Regions from separate parts of the Kitasatospora sp. NBC_00039 genome, predicted to be linked through region 3. Evidence: riboswitches for the same ligand, from Rfam matches in the RefSeq annotation. Region 3 holds a riboswitch; each other region holds the start of a gene.
What was found. Region 3 has a riboswitch for S-adenosylmethionine ahead of OG286_RS05665 (hypothetical protein). Riboswitches for the same ligand answer to the same signal wherever they lie in the genome.
Positions count from the first base shown of each region.

Region 1 (4,032 bases), 5.2 Mb from region 3:
GCTACGACCTGGTGGCGATGGTCCGGGTGCGCCGGCACGACGACCTGGCCGAGGTGATCCCCGGCCGGCTGAACAAGGTCCCGGGCGTGGCCCACACCGAGACCCAGATCGCCTTCCGCACGTACTCCCAGCACGACCTCGAGGCCGCCTTCGCGCTCGGCCTCGACGAGTAGGGCTCAGCCCTCCCGCCGCGTGTCCACGACGCAGCGGCCGCCCTCGTTGCGGTAGTTCCAGGCCGCGCCGTCCGTGACCAGCTCGCGGACGGCGGTCAGGAAGCGCTCGATGTGCTCGTCCGGGGTGCCGGCGCCGAAGCTGACCCGGATCGCGTTCAGGCTCCGCTCACCCGGCAGCGACGGCTCCGGCGCGCCGCACTCGGACGGTGCCACCTCCTCGTCACCGAGCAGCGTGCGCAGCAGCGGGTGCGCGCAGAACAGGCCGTCGCGCACCCCGATGCCGTACTCGGCGGAGAGCGCGGCCGAGAAGTGCGAGCTGTTCCAGCCCTGGACGACGAAGGAGAGCACGCCCACCCGGGCCGAGTCGGCGCCGAACAGGTTGAGCACCTTGACCTGCGGGACCTCAGCCAGACCGGCCTTCAGCCGGGCGACCAGCTGCTGCTCGCGGGCCTCGAGCGCGTCGAAGCCGGCGCCGGTCAGCGCCCGGCAGGCCGAGGCGATGGCGTAGGCGCCGATCACGTTCGGCGAGCCGGCCTCGTGCCGGGCCGGGCCGGTGTGCCACTGGACGGCCACCGAGCCGTCGGTCTCCCGGGCCACCGTACGGGTGGCGCCGCCGCCGGCCAGGTACGGCTCGGCCGCGTCCAGCCAGTCGGCCCGGCCGGCCAGCACGCCGGCGCCGAACGGCGCGTAGATCTTGTGCCCGGAGAAGGCGATCCAGTCCACGTCCAGCTCGCGCACCGAGACCCGGTGGTGCGGGGCGAGCTGCGCGGCGTCCAGCACCACCCGGGCGCCGTACCGGTGCGCGGTCGCGGTCAGCTCGGCGACCGGCCAGAGCTCGCCGGTGACGTTGGAGGCGCCGGTGACGCAGAGCAGCTTGGGGCCCTCGGGGGCCGCGGCCAGTGCGGCGTCCAGGGCGGCGACCGCCTCGGCCCGCGAGCGCGGGGCGCGCAGGTAGGTGACGTCCAGTCCGGCGTGCGCCCAGGGCAGCAGCGAGGCGTGGTGCTCGGTCTCGAACGCGAAGACCCGGGTGCCGGCTGGGACGGCACCGGCCAGCAGGTTCAGCGAGTCGGTGGTGGCCCGGGTGAAGACCACCTGGTCGCCCTCGCGCAGGCCGAGGAACTCGGCGACGGTACGGCGGCTCTGCTCGAACAGGTCGGTGGAGAGCTGCGACAGGTAGCCGGCGCCGCGGTGCACGCTGCCGTAGTAGGGGGCGTAGGCGGCGACGTCGTCCCAGACCCGCTGGAGCGCCGGGGAGCTGGCCGCGTAGTCGAGCGCCGCATAGGTGACCTTCTCGCCGCTGGCCAGCGGGACCAGGACGTCGTGGCCGAGGACGGGGAGCGGGGCGCAGAGTTCGGTGGCGACGGACATGGGGATGCACTCCTCCTGGGTGAAGGACCCCGGGGAGTGCGTGTCGCCGGCGTCCGCGCTTGTCACGCGGACGGATTGCCGCGGGACCCGGTCCTCACCCAGGGCACCCCGCCACGGACGGAGGGTTGCCGGACAGCAAGCTGGGGCTTGGCGCTGTCACTCATGACCTGCCGAGGACTCTAGGTCGCGTCCGCCGGGTGGTCAAACACGGGTCCACCATCCGGACGGGGCTCGCCCTCCCGCCTGCGGGCCGCCCGGGCCCGGCGCGCTCATGCGGCGGGGCCCGCCCGGGGTCACTCCCCCGCGCGGGCCCCAACTACCGCCTCACGCCTTGCTGGTGGCCTCCGACCAGCGGTTCAGCAGGTCCAGTGCGGCGCCCGAGTCGATGGCGGCCGCGGCCCGCTCCATGGCCGCCGCCAGCTGCTCGGTGAGCGGCGCGTCGGTGAGGTCCAGCGCCACCAGCGCCGCCGCCGTGTTCAGCAGGACGGCGTCCCTCACCGGCCCGCGCTCCCCGGCCAGCAGCCGGCGGGCGGCGTCCGCGTTGTACGCCGGGTCCGCGCCGCGCAGCGCCTCGATGCCGACCAGCCCGATGCCGACCTCGCGCGGGTCGAAGGTGGTCTCGCGGACCTCGCCGCCACGCACGATCCAGACCCGCGAGGTGGTGGTGATGGTCAGCTCGTCCAGACCGTCGTCGCCGCGGAAGACCAGCGCACTGGAGCCGCGCCGGGCCAGCACCCCGGCGATCAGCCCGGCCAGCCGCGTGTCGAAGCAGCCGATCGCGTGGGCCGTCACCTTGGCCGGGTTGGTCAGCGGGCCCAGGATGTTGAACGCCGTCGGCACCCCGAGGTCGCGCCGGGCCGTGGCGGCGTGCCGCATCGACGGATGGAACATGGCGGCGGAGCAGAAGGTGAGCCCGATCTCCTCGGCCACCTCGGCGACCCTCCGGGCGGAGAGGTCGAGGGCGATGCCCAGCTTCTCCAGCACGTCCGAGGAGCCGCTCGCCGAGGAGGCGGCCCGGTTGCCGTGCTTGACCACCTTGGCACCGGCCGCCGCCGCGACGATCGCCGACATGGTCGAGATGTTGACGGTCTTGGCGCGGTCTCCGCCGGTACCGACGACGTCCACCGCCGGGCCGGGGATGGAGAGCGGCTCGGCGTGCGCGTACATCGCGTCCACCAGGCCGGCGATCTCCCCGACCGTCTCGCCCTTGGCCCGCAGCGCCACCATGAAGCCGGCCACCTGGGCCGGGGAGGCCTCGCCGCTCATGATCCGGTCCATCGCCCACGCGGTGTCCGCCTGACCGAGGTCCTCGCCCCGCAGCAGCACCGACAGGATGTCCGGCCAGGTGCGGACCACCTGCACGGGGTCCTTGCCGCCGTTCGCAGGGTTCACGTTCACCATGGCTGACTCCAGCTCTCGTCGGTTCCCGGAAAGGGATCTCCGTAGGGTTGGAGTCAGCCTATCGAGCGGCGGGACGCCACCGTCCCGCCGCGACCCTTCTTCTCTCCTGGTGAGATGCGCCCCCTTTTACCGGGCCACCGGTGTCCGCCTTCTACCGGGTGGCCGGTGTCCGCTTCGCCAGCCGGGCCCGGAGCAGGGTGGCGGCGGCCTCGGCCAGCGCCACCGGGTCCACCGGCTGGGAGATCGCCGCGTCGGCCCGGCTCCAGGCGGCCAGCCAGGAGTCCTGCGGCCGGCCGATCAGCACCAGCACGGGCGGGCAGCCGTAGATCTCGTCCTTCAGCTGCCGCCCGAGCCCCAGCCCTCCGGCCGGCACCGCCTCGCCGTCCAGCACGCAGAGGTCCACGCCCCCCTTCTCCAGTGCCTTCAGCACCGCGGGGGTCGTCGCGCACTCCAGGTAGGACAGCTCCGGCAGGTCCGCGGCCGGCCGGCGGCCGAGCGCCGTCAGCACCTGCTCGCGGGTGTTGCGGTCGTGGCTGTAGACGAGAACGGTCAGCGTCTCGTCGGTCGTGTACGCCATGGGCCCTGCTCCCTCAAAGTGTGATCCGGACCACGTTCGCCTCAACCCGGATGCTACTCCCGATCACCGGCCGCCGAGCCCCTCCCGCGAGATCCATCTCAAGCCGCCGCGCCCACGACTCACCCGCCCGGAGGACGGCGCGTCACCCTCAGCGGTGCGGTCCACCCGTACGGCCGACAGAACGGCCCTCCCCTTACTCCCCGCGGGCCGCACGGGCGTGCAGCGACACGCAGGGCAAGAGGGTCGAAGAGGCCTTCGAAGAACCATCAGAAAAGGGACATGCCGCTGCTCAGCCCCCGTCCGGACGCTCCGTCGGGTCCCACTGGGGCATACCGCACGCACCGGACACTCCGAGGGACACCCCCCGGCGTGAAGACGGAATAAGGGACCGACATAATGTCCGTCGTGGCGACAGCAACAGCAGTAGAAACCGGGCACGCGCACGGATCGGTCAACCGGCCGAACATGGTCAGCGTCGGAACGATCGTCTGGCTCAGTTCCGAGTTGATGTTC
Region 1 covers NZ_CP108289.1:6,347,496-6,351,527, reverse strand. The annotation lists gene OG286_RS28235 (Lrp/AsnC ligand binding domain-containing protein) at 1-173, shown strand, start outside; gene OG286_RS28230 (aminotransferase class V-fold PLP-dependent enzyme) at 177-1,541, opposite strand; SAM riboswitch class IV at 1,592-1,709, opposite strand; gene trpD (anthranilate phosphoribosyltransferase) at 1,866-2,942, opposite strand; gene OG286_RS28220 (hypothetical protein) at 3,094-3,519, opposite strand; gene OG286_RS28215 (heme-copper oxidase subunit III) at 3,916-4,032, shown strand, end outside.
Region 1: another riboswitch for S-adenosylmethionine. It lies ahead of OG286_RS28230 (aminotransferase class V-fold PLP-dependent enzyme); the one in region 3 lies ahead of OG286_RS05665 (hypothetical protein).

Region 2 (4,032 bases), 2.9 Mb from region 3:
GTCGCGGATCGGGTTGACCAGGGCGACGTCCGCCAGCCGGTAGGCGGCCAGCGACCGCGGGAAGTCGTCGTTGACGTGCAGGATCAGCGGCTGCCAGGTGGGCGTGGCGAACTCGGCGTTGATCTCGGCGGCGAGCTGCTGGACCCGGGCGGTGTACTCGCGGTACTCGGCGAGGTCGGTGCGCGACGGGTACGCGAAGGCGAGGTGGACGACGCGGTCCCGCCACTCGGGGTGGGTGTGCAGGAGGTGCCGGAACGCCTGGAAGCCGCGGACGATGTTCTTGCTCAGCTCGGTGCGGTCGACCCGGACGACGGTGCGGCGGTCGCCGACGGCCTCGCGCAGGGTGGCGAGGCGCTCGTCGACGTCCGGGCGGTGGGAGCGCTCGCGCAGGAAGTCGGCGTCGGCCCCGAGGGCGTGGACGCCGAGCCGGGTGGTGCGGCCCCGGAGGGTGACGGTGAGCTCGGCGCGGTCGACGGTGGCGCCGAGGAGCTGCTCGCAGCAGTCGGCGAACGCCAGGGCCCAGCGGCGGGTGAGGAAGCCGGCCCGGTCGGCGCCGAGGATGCCGGTGAGGACGGCCTCGGCGACGTCGTCGGGCAGCAGCCGGAAGTACTCGGGCGGGGCCCAGGGGGTGTGCGAGAAGTGGCCGATCCGCAGGTCGGGCCGGGCGGCGCGGAGCAGGGCCGGGGTCAGCGAGAGGTGGTAGTCCTGCACCAGGACGGCCGCTCCCGGGGCGGCCTCGGCGGCGAGGGCGTCGGCGAAGGCGGTGTTGTAGGCCGTGTAGGCCTGCCATTCGGTGCGGAACCCGGCGTCGAAGGAGGGGGCGGTGGGGGTGGCGTAGAGCAGGTGGTGGACGAACCAGAGGGTCGAGTTGGCCACGCCGTTGTAGGCGCGGGCGAAGGTCTCCGGGTCTATGCCCAGCATGCGGACGGCCTGCCCGCCGGTGTCGTGGCCGGCCCGGTCGAGGCGGCCGTCCGGCGCCTCCCGGGCGGCCCGGCGGTCGGCGTCGCCCAGGGCCGCGCAGACCCAGACGGCGTCGGGGTCGTCGATGGCGGAGAGCCCGGAGACCAGGCCTCCTCCTCCTCTCCGGAGGGTCAGCGTGCCGTCGTCCGCGGTGCTGAACGACACCGGTCCCCGGTTGGAGGCCACCAGGACGGGGGCGGTGCCGGTCGGATTCGAACGTTCGGTCGTGAGATCGCCCATGACTGGTTGGTTGCCGGGGGTCTGCGGACCCAAACCCTTCAGTGCCGGGTGGCGTACTCGGGGACGGTGTGCATCGGGGGGCGTTCCAGGGCGGTGACCGGGTGGGTGTGGGCGGTGAACGCGCGGGTTTCCGGGTCACGGGTGAACTGGGTGAGCAGCGGGTGCACCAGGTCGGCGGAGGCCTTGAGCCGGTGGGTGCGGTCGAGCCGTTCCAGCGCCGTGCGGTAGATGGTGGCGGCCATCCGGCCGAGCGCCTGGCCGTCCTGGTGGCGGTGGTGGCGGACGCCGACGTCGACCTGGGCGAGGGCGTCCAGGCCGGCGGTCTCCAGGGCGTCGACCAGCAGGCCGAGTTCGACGCCGTAGCCGGTGGGGAACGGGAGGCGTTCGAGCAGGGAACGGCGGGCCGCGTACTCGCCGCCGAGGGGCTGGACGAAACCGGCGAGTTCCGGCCAGTGCAGGTTGAGCAGCGGGCGGGCGACCAGCTCGGTGACCCGGCCGCCGCCGGCCGGCACCACGGCTCCTTCGGTCTCCAGCGGCCGGTCGTACATGGCCTTGACCAGCTGGATCTCCGGTTCGGTGAGCAGTGGGCCGATGATGCCGGAGACGAAGGCCGGGTCGAACTCGCGCAGGTCGGCGTCGACGAAGCAGACGATCTCCCCACGGGTGACCAGCAGCGAGCGCCAGAGCACCTCGCCCTTGCCGGGGGCGGCCGGCAGCCGGGGGAGGATGTCGTCGCGGTGGACCACCCGGGCGCCGGCCTCGGCGGCCTCGGCGGCGGTGCGGTCGGCGGAGCCGGAGTCGACCACGACCAGTTCGTCGACCAGCGGCAGGCGTTCCATCAGCTCGCGGCGGATGGTGCGGACGATGTCGCCGACGGTGGCCTCCTCGTCCAGGGCGGGCAGGACGACGCTGACGGTGCCCGCGCGGCCGGCGGCCCGCTTGGCGTCCAGCAGGGTGCGCACCGGACGGTCGGCCGCGCTCCACGACCGGCGGCGCAGCCAGGACGCCGCCTGTGGGAGGAGCTCGGGTGTCGGGTCGGCGGGCACGGATCTCTCCTCGGCGGGGGTCGGCTGGGACGGGCTGGGAAGGGCCGGGACGGGTCATCTCGCGTGGCGGACGGTCCCGTTCGGGGTTGACGCCTTCGGATACAGTCTTCGTACAGCGGTCGGACCTTCGCACGCCGGGGTCACCGTTGCGCAAGACCAACAACTTCACAGAGCTCATCCAGAGGGACTGAGGGAACGGCCCGTTGACGTCCCGGCAACCTTCTCGCGCGGCTGTCGTTACAGGCCCCGGCGGGACAGGTGCCAATTCCGGCCTGTGGCGCGACCGCGTCACGGGGAAGATGAGGAGAGAGGCCTCCGCCATCATGGCTATCACTGCGACGACTCCTTCTGGCGCCGCACCCGCAACCGTTGACCTCGGCCCCGCCGCAGCCCTGTCCTGCCGCGAGTGCGGTAGCCGGTTCCCGCTCGGTCCGAGCTTCGCCTGTCCGGAGTGCTTCGGGCCGCTGGAGATCGCGTACGACTTCGGCGGCGAGGCCGCGGAGGAGCTGCGCAAGCGGATCGAGGCCGGTCCGGCGTCGATCTGGCGGTACGCGCCGCTGCTGCCCGTGCCGGCCGACGTGGCCGGGAAGCCCAACCTGAACCCCGGCTGGACCCCGCTGGTGAAGGCGGACAACCTGGGCCGCGAGCTCGGGTTCACCGCCCGGCTGCACATCAAGGACGACTCCGGGAACCCGACCCACTCGTTCAAGGACCGCGTGGTCGCCTGTGCGATCGAGGCGGCGCGCGCGTTCGGTTTCACCACGCTCTCCTGCTCCTCGACCGGCAACCTGGCCGGTGCGGTGGGCGCCGCGGCCGCCCGGGCCGGTTTCAAGTCCTGCGTGTTCATCCCGCACGACCTGGAGCAGGGCAAGGTCGTGATGGCCGGTGTCTACGGCGGTGAGCTGGTGGGCATCGAGGGCAACTACGACGACGTGAACCGCTTCTGCTCGGAGCTGATCGGCGACCCGGCCGGCGAGGGCTGGGGCTTCGTCAACGTCAACCTGCGCCCGTACTACGGCGAGGGCTCGAAGACGCTGGCGTACGAGATCTGCGAGCAGCTGGGCTGGCGCCTGCCGGAGCAGATCGTGATCCCGATCGCGTCGGGTTCGCAGCTGACCAAGATCGACAAGGGGCTGCAGGAGCTGATCAGGCTCGGACTGGTCGAGGACCGGCCGTACAGGATCTTCGGTGCCCAGGCAGCGGGCTGCTCGCCGGTGTCGGCGGCCTTCAAGACCGGCAGCGACGTGATCCGCCCCGTCAAGCCCGACACCATCGCCAAGTCGCTGGCGATCGGCAACCCGGCCGACGGCCCGTACGTGCTGGACATCGCCCGCCGCACCGGCGGCGCCGTCGAGGACGTGACGGACGCCGAGGTGGTGGCCGCGATCAAGCTGCTGGCCCGGACCGAGGGCATCTTCGCCGAGACCGCGGGCGGGGTGACCGTCGGAGTACTGAAGAAGCTGGTCGAGACCGGGCAGCTGGACCCGGCCAAGGAGACCGTCGCGATCAACACCGGCGACGGCCTGAAGACGCTGGACGCCGTCTCCGACGCCGGGATGACCGCCGTCATCCGCCCGACGCTGGCGTCGTTCCGCGACGCCGGCCTCGCGTCCGCCTGACCCCTCCACCCCGCCGCAAGGAGAAGCCCCCATGAGCGCCAACGTCCGCATCCCGACCATCCTGCGCACCTACACCGGCGGCGCCGCCGAGGTGGCCGCCGAGGGTGCCACCCTCGGTGAGGTCATCGCCGACCTGGAGAAGAACCACGCGGGGATCGCCGCCCGGA
Region 2 covers NZ_CP108289.1:4,031,544-4,035,575, reverse strand. The annotation lists gene OG286_RS17785 (trehalose-6-phosphate synthase) at 1-1,200, opposite strand, end outside; gene OG286_RS17780 (glucosyl-3-phosphoglycerate synthase) at 1,239-2,246, opposite strand; SAM riboswitch class I at 2,418-2,552, shown strand; gene thrC (threonine synthase) at 2,570-3,865, shown strand; gene OG286_RS17770 (ubiquitin-like small modifier protein 1) at 3,897-4,032, shown strand, end outside.
Region 2: another riboswitch for S-adenosylmethionine. It lies ahead of thrC (threonine synthase); the one in region 3 lies ahead of OG286_RS05665 (hypothetical protein).

Region 3 (4,032 bases):
GGTACAGCCCGACGGGAGCACCGACAGTGAGCCCGAGGGCCGCGCCGAGCGCGGTGCAGGTGGTCCGTTCGAGGGACAGCACCTGCCCGGGCGCGACCAGCTCCGCGCCGATCACTCGCAGCTGCGGCTCGACGCTGGTGGCGAAACCGCCCGCACAGGCGCGCAGCCGGATCGTGCCGCCGGCCCGGTGCTGGGGGCCGGCGAGGACCAGTTCGGCCACCGCGTGCAGGGCGCGGCGGGTGCGTACGACCGTCTCGGTGTCCATGAGGGCATGGTCTCCCAGGAGAGGGATCCGCGCGCGGTCCTCAGGCGAACACAACGGTGTCGACACCCCGCCGGCAGCCCGGACAGGGACGACACAACCGTGGAACCGGCTCCGCCTGCCACCGGCGGCGAGGTCGGGAGCGCCATTGTGGTGATCCTCGACTCGCTCGACGCTCCGGCCGCCGCCGCGTTTGTTCCATCGCTCCGTCGGTCGACCGCGCGACGCGCTCCGGCAGCTCCGACATTCCGCATCGAGCCCACGGAAGGCCCGTCATGTCCGACGACAAGCATCGTGCCACCGCCGAAGCCATCCTCCCGCTCGTCGGGGGCCCCGCCAACATCCACTCCGTCGCCCACTGCATGACCCGGCTGCGGCTCGGCCTGCGCGACCGCTCCCTGGTGGACGAGGAGAAGCTCCGCGCCCTTCCCGCCGTACTGGGCGTCGTCGAGGACGACACCTGTCAGATCGTCCTCGGCCCGGGCGTCGTCGCCCGGGTGGCACCCGAGCTCCAGGCGCTCCTCGACGGGCGGCGGGAGCGGGAGGACGACGGCGCCGCCCCGGGACCGGATGACGCCCGGGAGGGCCCCGGCACCGGCGCCGCCGTCGGCGCCGAGGACCTGGCCCGGCGCGGGGCGGCGATCAGAGCGGAGGCCGGGGCCAGGAACGCGACCCCGGTCAAGCTCGTGCTCCGCCGGATCGCGAACGTCTTCGTGCCGCTGATCCCCGCGCTGATCGGCTGCGGCATCGTGGCCGGTGTCAACGGCGCGCTCACCAACCTCGGTTGGGCTCCCGGACTGGCGCCGGCCCTCACCGCGATCTCCTCCGGGTTCATGTCCCTGCTCGCCGTCTTCGTCGGCTACCACACGGCGAAGGAGTTCGGCGGCACACCCGTGCTCGGCGGCGCCGTGGCCAGTGTGACCGTCTACGCGGGGGTCTCCAAGGTGGAAGCCTTCGGCCACCACCTCGCACCGGGCCAGGGCGGGGTGATCGGAGCGCTCGCCGCCGCACTGCTGGCGGTCCGGGTCGAACGGTGGAGCCGGCGGGTGATGCCCGACGCCCTCGACGTCCTGCTCACTCCGACGGTCACCGTGCTCGTCACCGGCCTGGCCACCCTGTTCGGCCTGATGTTCGTCGCCGGAGAGGTCTCCACGGCGATCGGCGTTCTCGCGACCTGGCTGCTGTCCCACGGCGGCGCCCTTGCCGGGATGGTGCTCGGGGGTCTGTTCCTCCCCCTGGTCATGCTCGGCCTCCACCAGGCCCTGATCCCGATCCACACCACCCTGATCCAGCAGCAGGGCTCCACCGAGCTGCTGCCGATCCTCGCCATGGCCGGGGCCGGGCAGGTCGGCTGCGCCGTCGCCGTCTACCTTCGGCTGCGCGGCAACGCCTCGATCAGGGCGACCATCAGGTCCGCCCTGCCCGCGGGGTTCCTCGGCGTCGGCGAGCCGCTGATCTACGGGGTCTCGCTCCCCCTCGGACGCCCGTTCGTCACGGCCTGTCTCGGCGGTGCCTGCGGCGGAGCCGTCGTGGGGCTGCTGGGCCAGCTCGGTGCCGCCATCGGCTCGACCGCCATCGGCCCCTCCGGCTGGGCGCTGTTCCCGCTGCTGACCGGCTCACGCGGCCTCGGGGTCAGCGCGGCCGTCTACGCCGCCGGTCTGGTGACCGGATACGCCACAGGCCTCCTGGCCACGTACTACTTCGGCTTCACCCGGAAGATGCTCGACGAGCTCGACGCCCGCGCACCGAAGCACGGTCCGGCCACCGAGGCCGCCACCCCGGCCGACGCCCCCGGGCCCTTCGGCCCCGGCCTCGACTCACCTGCCGTCCCGGAGTCGTGAACGCGGGTGCGCAGCGCGAACGTCGTCATTCACGATGCCCGTCGACCGGTATCGCCCAGGGTGGGTGACATCTCCACGACGGAACCCAACCACCCCATGTGACCGGCGCGTTGGGCGGCGCTCAGGTCGCGGCACCAGGTGCGGGACCCTGCCCGGCGACCTCCGTGCGCGGACTGGGGAACCGCAGGGTCGGCTGCGGGAGGCGGCGACCCGTCTCGAACACCTCGCGGTCACCCGGCACGGGAGGCCGTTGGCAGAGCGGCGCGACCGTCTTGTATGGTTTCTGGCGAATCATCCAGAGGGGTGGAGGGACCGGCCCTACGAAGCCCCGGCAACTCCCCGGCCACGTCGATGCCCGACCACGGGCGCGACCACCGGGATCAGTGCCAACTCCGGCCCGTCGCCAACGTGGCGCCGGGAGAGATGAGGAGAAGCGGTGCTTTCTCTGCCCTCCGTCGCCTGGGATCCGCGCGCGCTGAAGCGGCCCGCCCCGAGCGACGCCACCGGCCCGTCCGCCCCCGCGTCCCCGCACACGTCGTTCGCGGTACCGCTCACCGTGACCCGCGCCACGCCGCACGCCGGACGCCGCTCCACGGCGGGCGCCCCGGCGTGGGCCACCACGCCGCCCCCCACCGCGGGCGCCCGCACGCGCTGACCGGACGCCCGCCCCGGGCCTCGGCCCCTCGGCCGCCGGGCGCGACGTGCCCTCCCCCACCCCTCCCCCGGCTCCGACCGGCGGCCCCACCCCTCCCCGGCTCCGACCGGCGGCCCCGCGACGACGCGGGACGTGCCCCACCCGACACACCGCCGACGGCGCCGCGCGCCGGTACCGCCTGCCGCCACCGTGCGGCCGGCGGGTCAACCGCGCCTCGAAGAAAGAGACTTGGTACTACCCATGGACAACAGCAGCGGCGTCGGCGTTCTCGACAAGGCCGCTCTGGTGCTCAGCGCACTGGAGTCGGGCCCCGCCACGTTGGCGGGGCTGGTCGCCGCCACCGGTCTGGCGCGGCCCACGGCCCACAGACTCGCCGTCGCACTCGAACACCACCGACTGGTCACCAGGGACATGCAGGGCCGGTTCATCCTCGGCCCCCGCCTCTCCGAACTCTCCGCCGCGGCGGGCGAGGACCGGCTGCTCGCCACCGCGGGCCCGGTCCTGACCCACCTGCGCGACGTCACCGGCGAGAGCGCACAGCTCTACCGCCGCCAGGGCGAGATGCGGATCTGCGTAGCCGCCGCCGAGCGGCTCTCCGGCCTGCGGGACACCGTCCCGGTCGGCAGCACCCTGCCGATGAAGGCCGGCTCGGCCGCCCAGGTCCTGCTGGCCTGGGAGGAGCCCGAGCGGCTCCACCGCGGCCTCCAGGGCGCCCGCTTCACCGCCACCGCACTGAGCGGCGTCCGCCGCCGCGGCTGGGCCCAGTCGATCGGCGAGCGCGAGCCGGGCGTGGCCTCGGTCGCCGCACCCGTCCGCGGCCCCTCCAACCGCGTCGTGGCCGCCGTCTCCGTCTCCGGCCCCATCGAACGCCTGACCCGCCACCCCGGCCCGCTGCACGCCCAGGCCATCATCGAAGCCGCCCGCCACCTCACCGAGGCCCTGCGCCGGACCTGACCACGGACCGAGCGCCGTCCGGCCGGCCGACCCGGCTCCGCCGGCAGGCAGTCCGGCGCACTTCTGTGCCGGCGGCTGCGCTCGCGGCGGGCTCCGGCAGCCGCACTCGGGGCGGGCGGCCGGTCGGGAACACGGGACAGGGCCGGTTCCCCGCCCATCGACGGGGTCGGCCTACTTCGTCCGGGGCGGGAGGCGGAGGGTGAAGCGGGCGCCGCCGCGCGGGCTGGTGCCGACATCGAGGGTGCCGCCGTGGGCCTGGGCGACCCAGGAGGCGATGGACAGCCCGAGTCCGGTGGAGCCGGAGCCGCTGTGGAAGCGCT
Region 3 covers NZ_CP108289.1:1,163,873-1,167,904, forward strand. The annotation lists gene OG286_RS05655 (hypothetical protein) at 1-265, opposite strand, end outside; gene OG286_RS05660 (PTS transporter subunit EIIC) at 538-2,103, shown strand; SAM riboswitch class I at 2,392-2,533, shown strand; gene OG286_RS05665 (hypothetical protein) at 2,540-2,758, shown strand; gene OG286_RS05670 (IclR family transcriptional regulator) at 2,999-3,712, shown strand; gene OG286_RS05675 (sensor histidine kinase) at 3,884-4,032, opposite strand, start outside.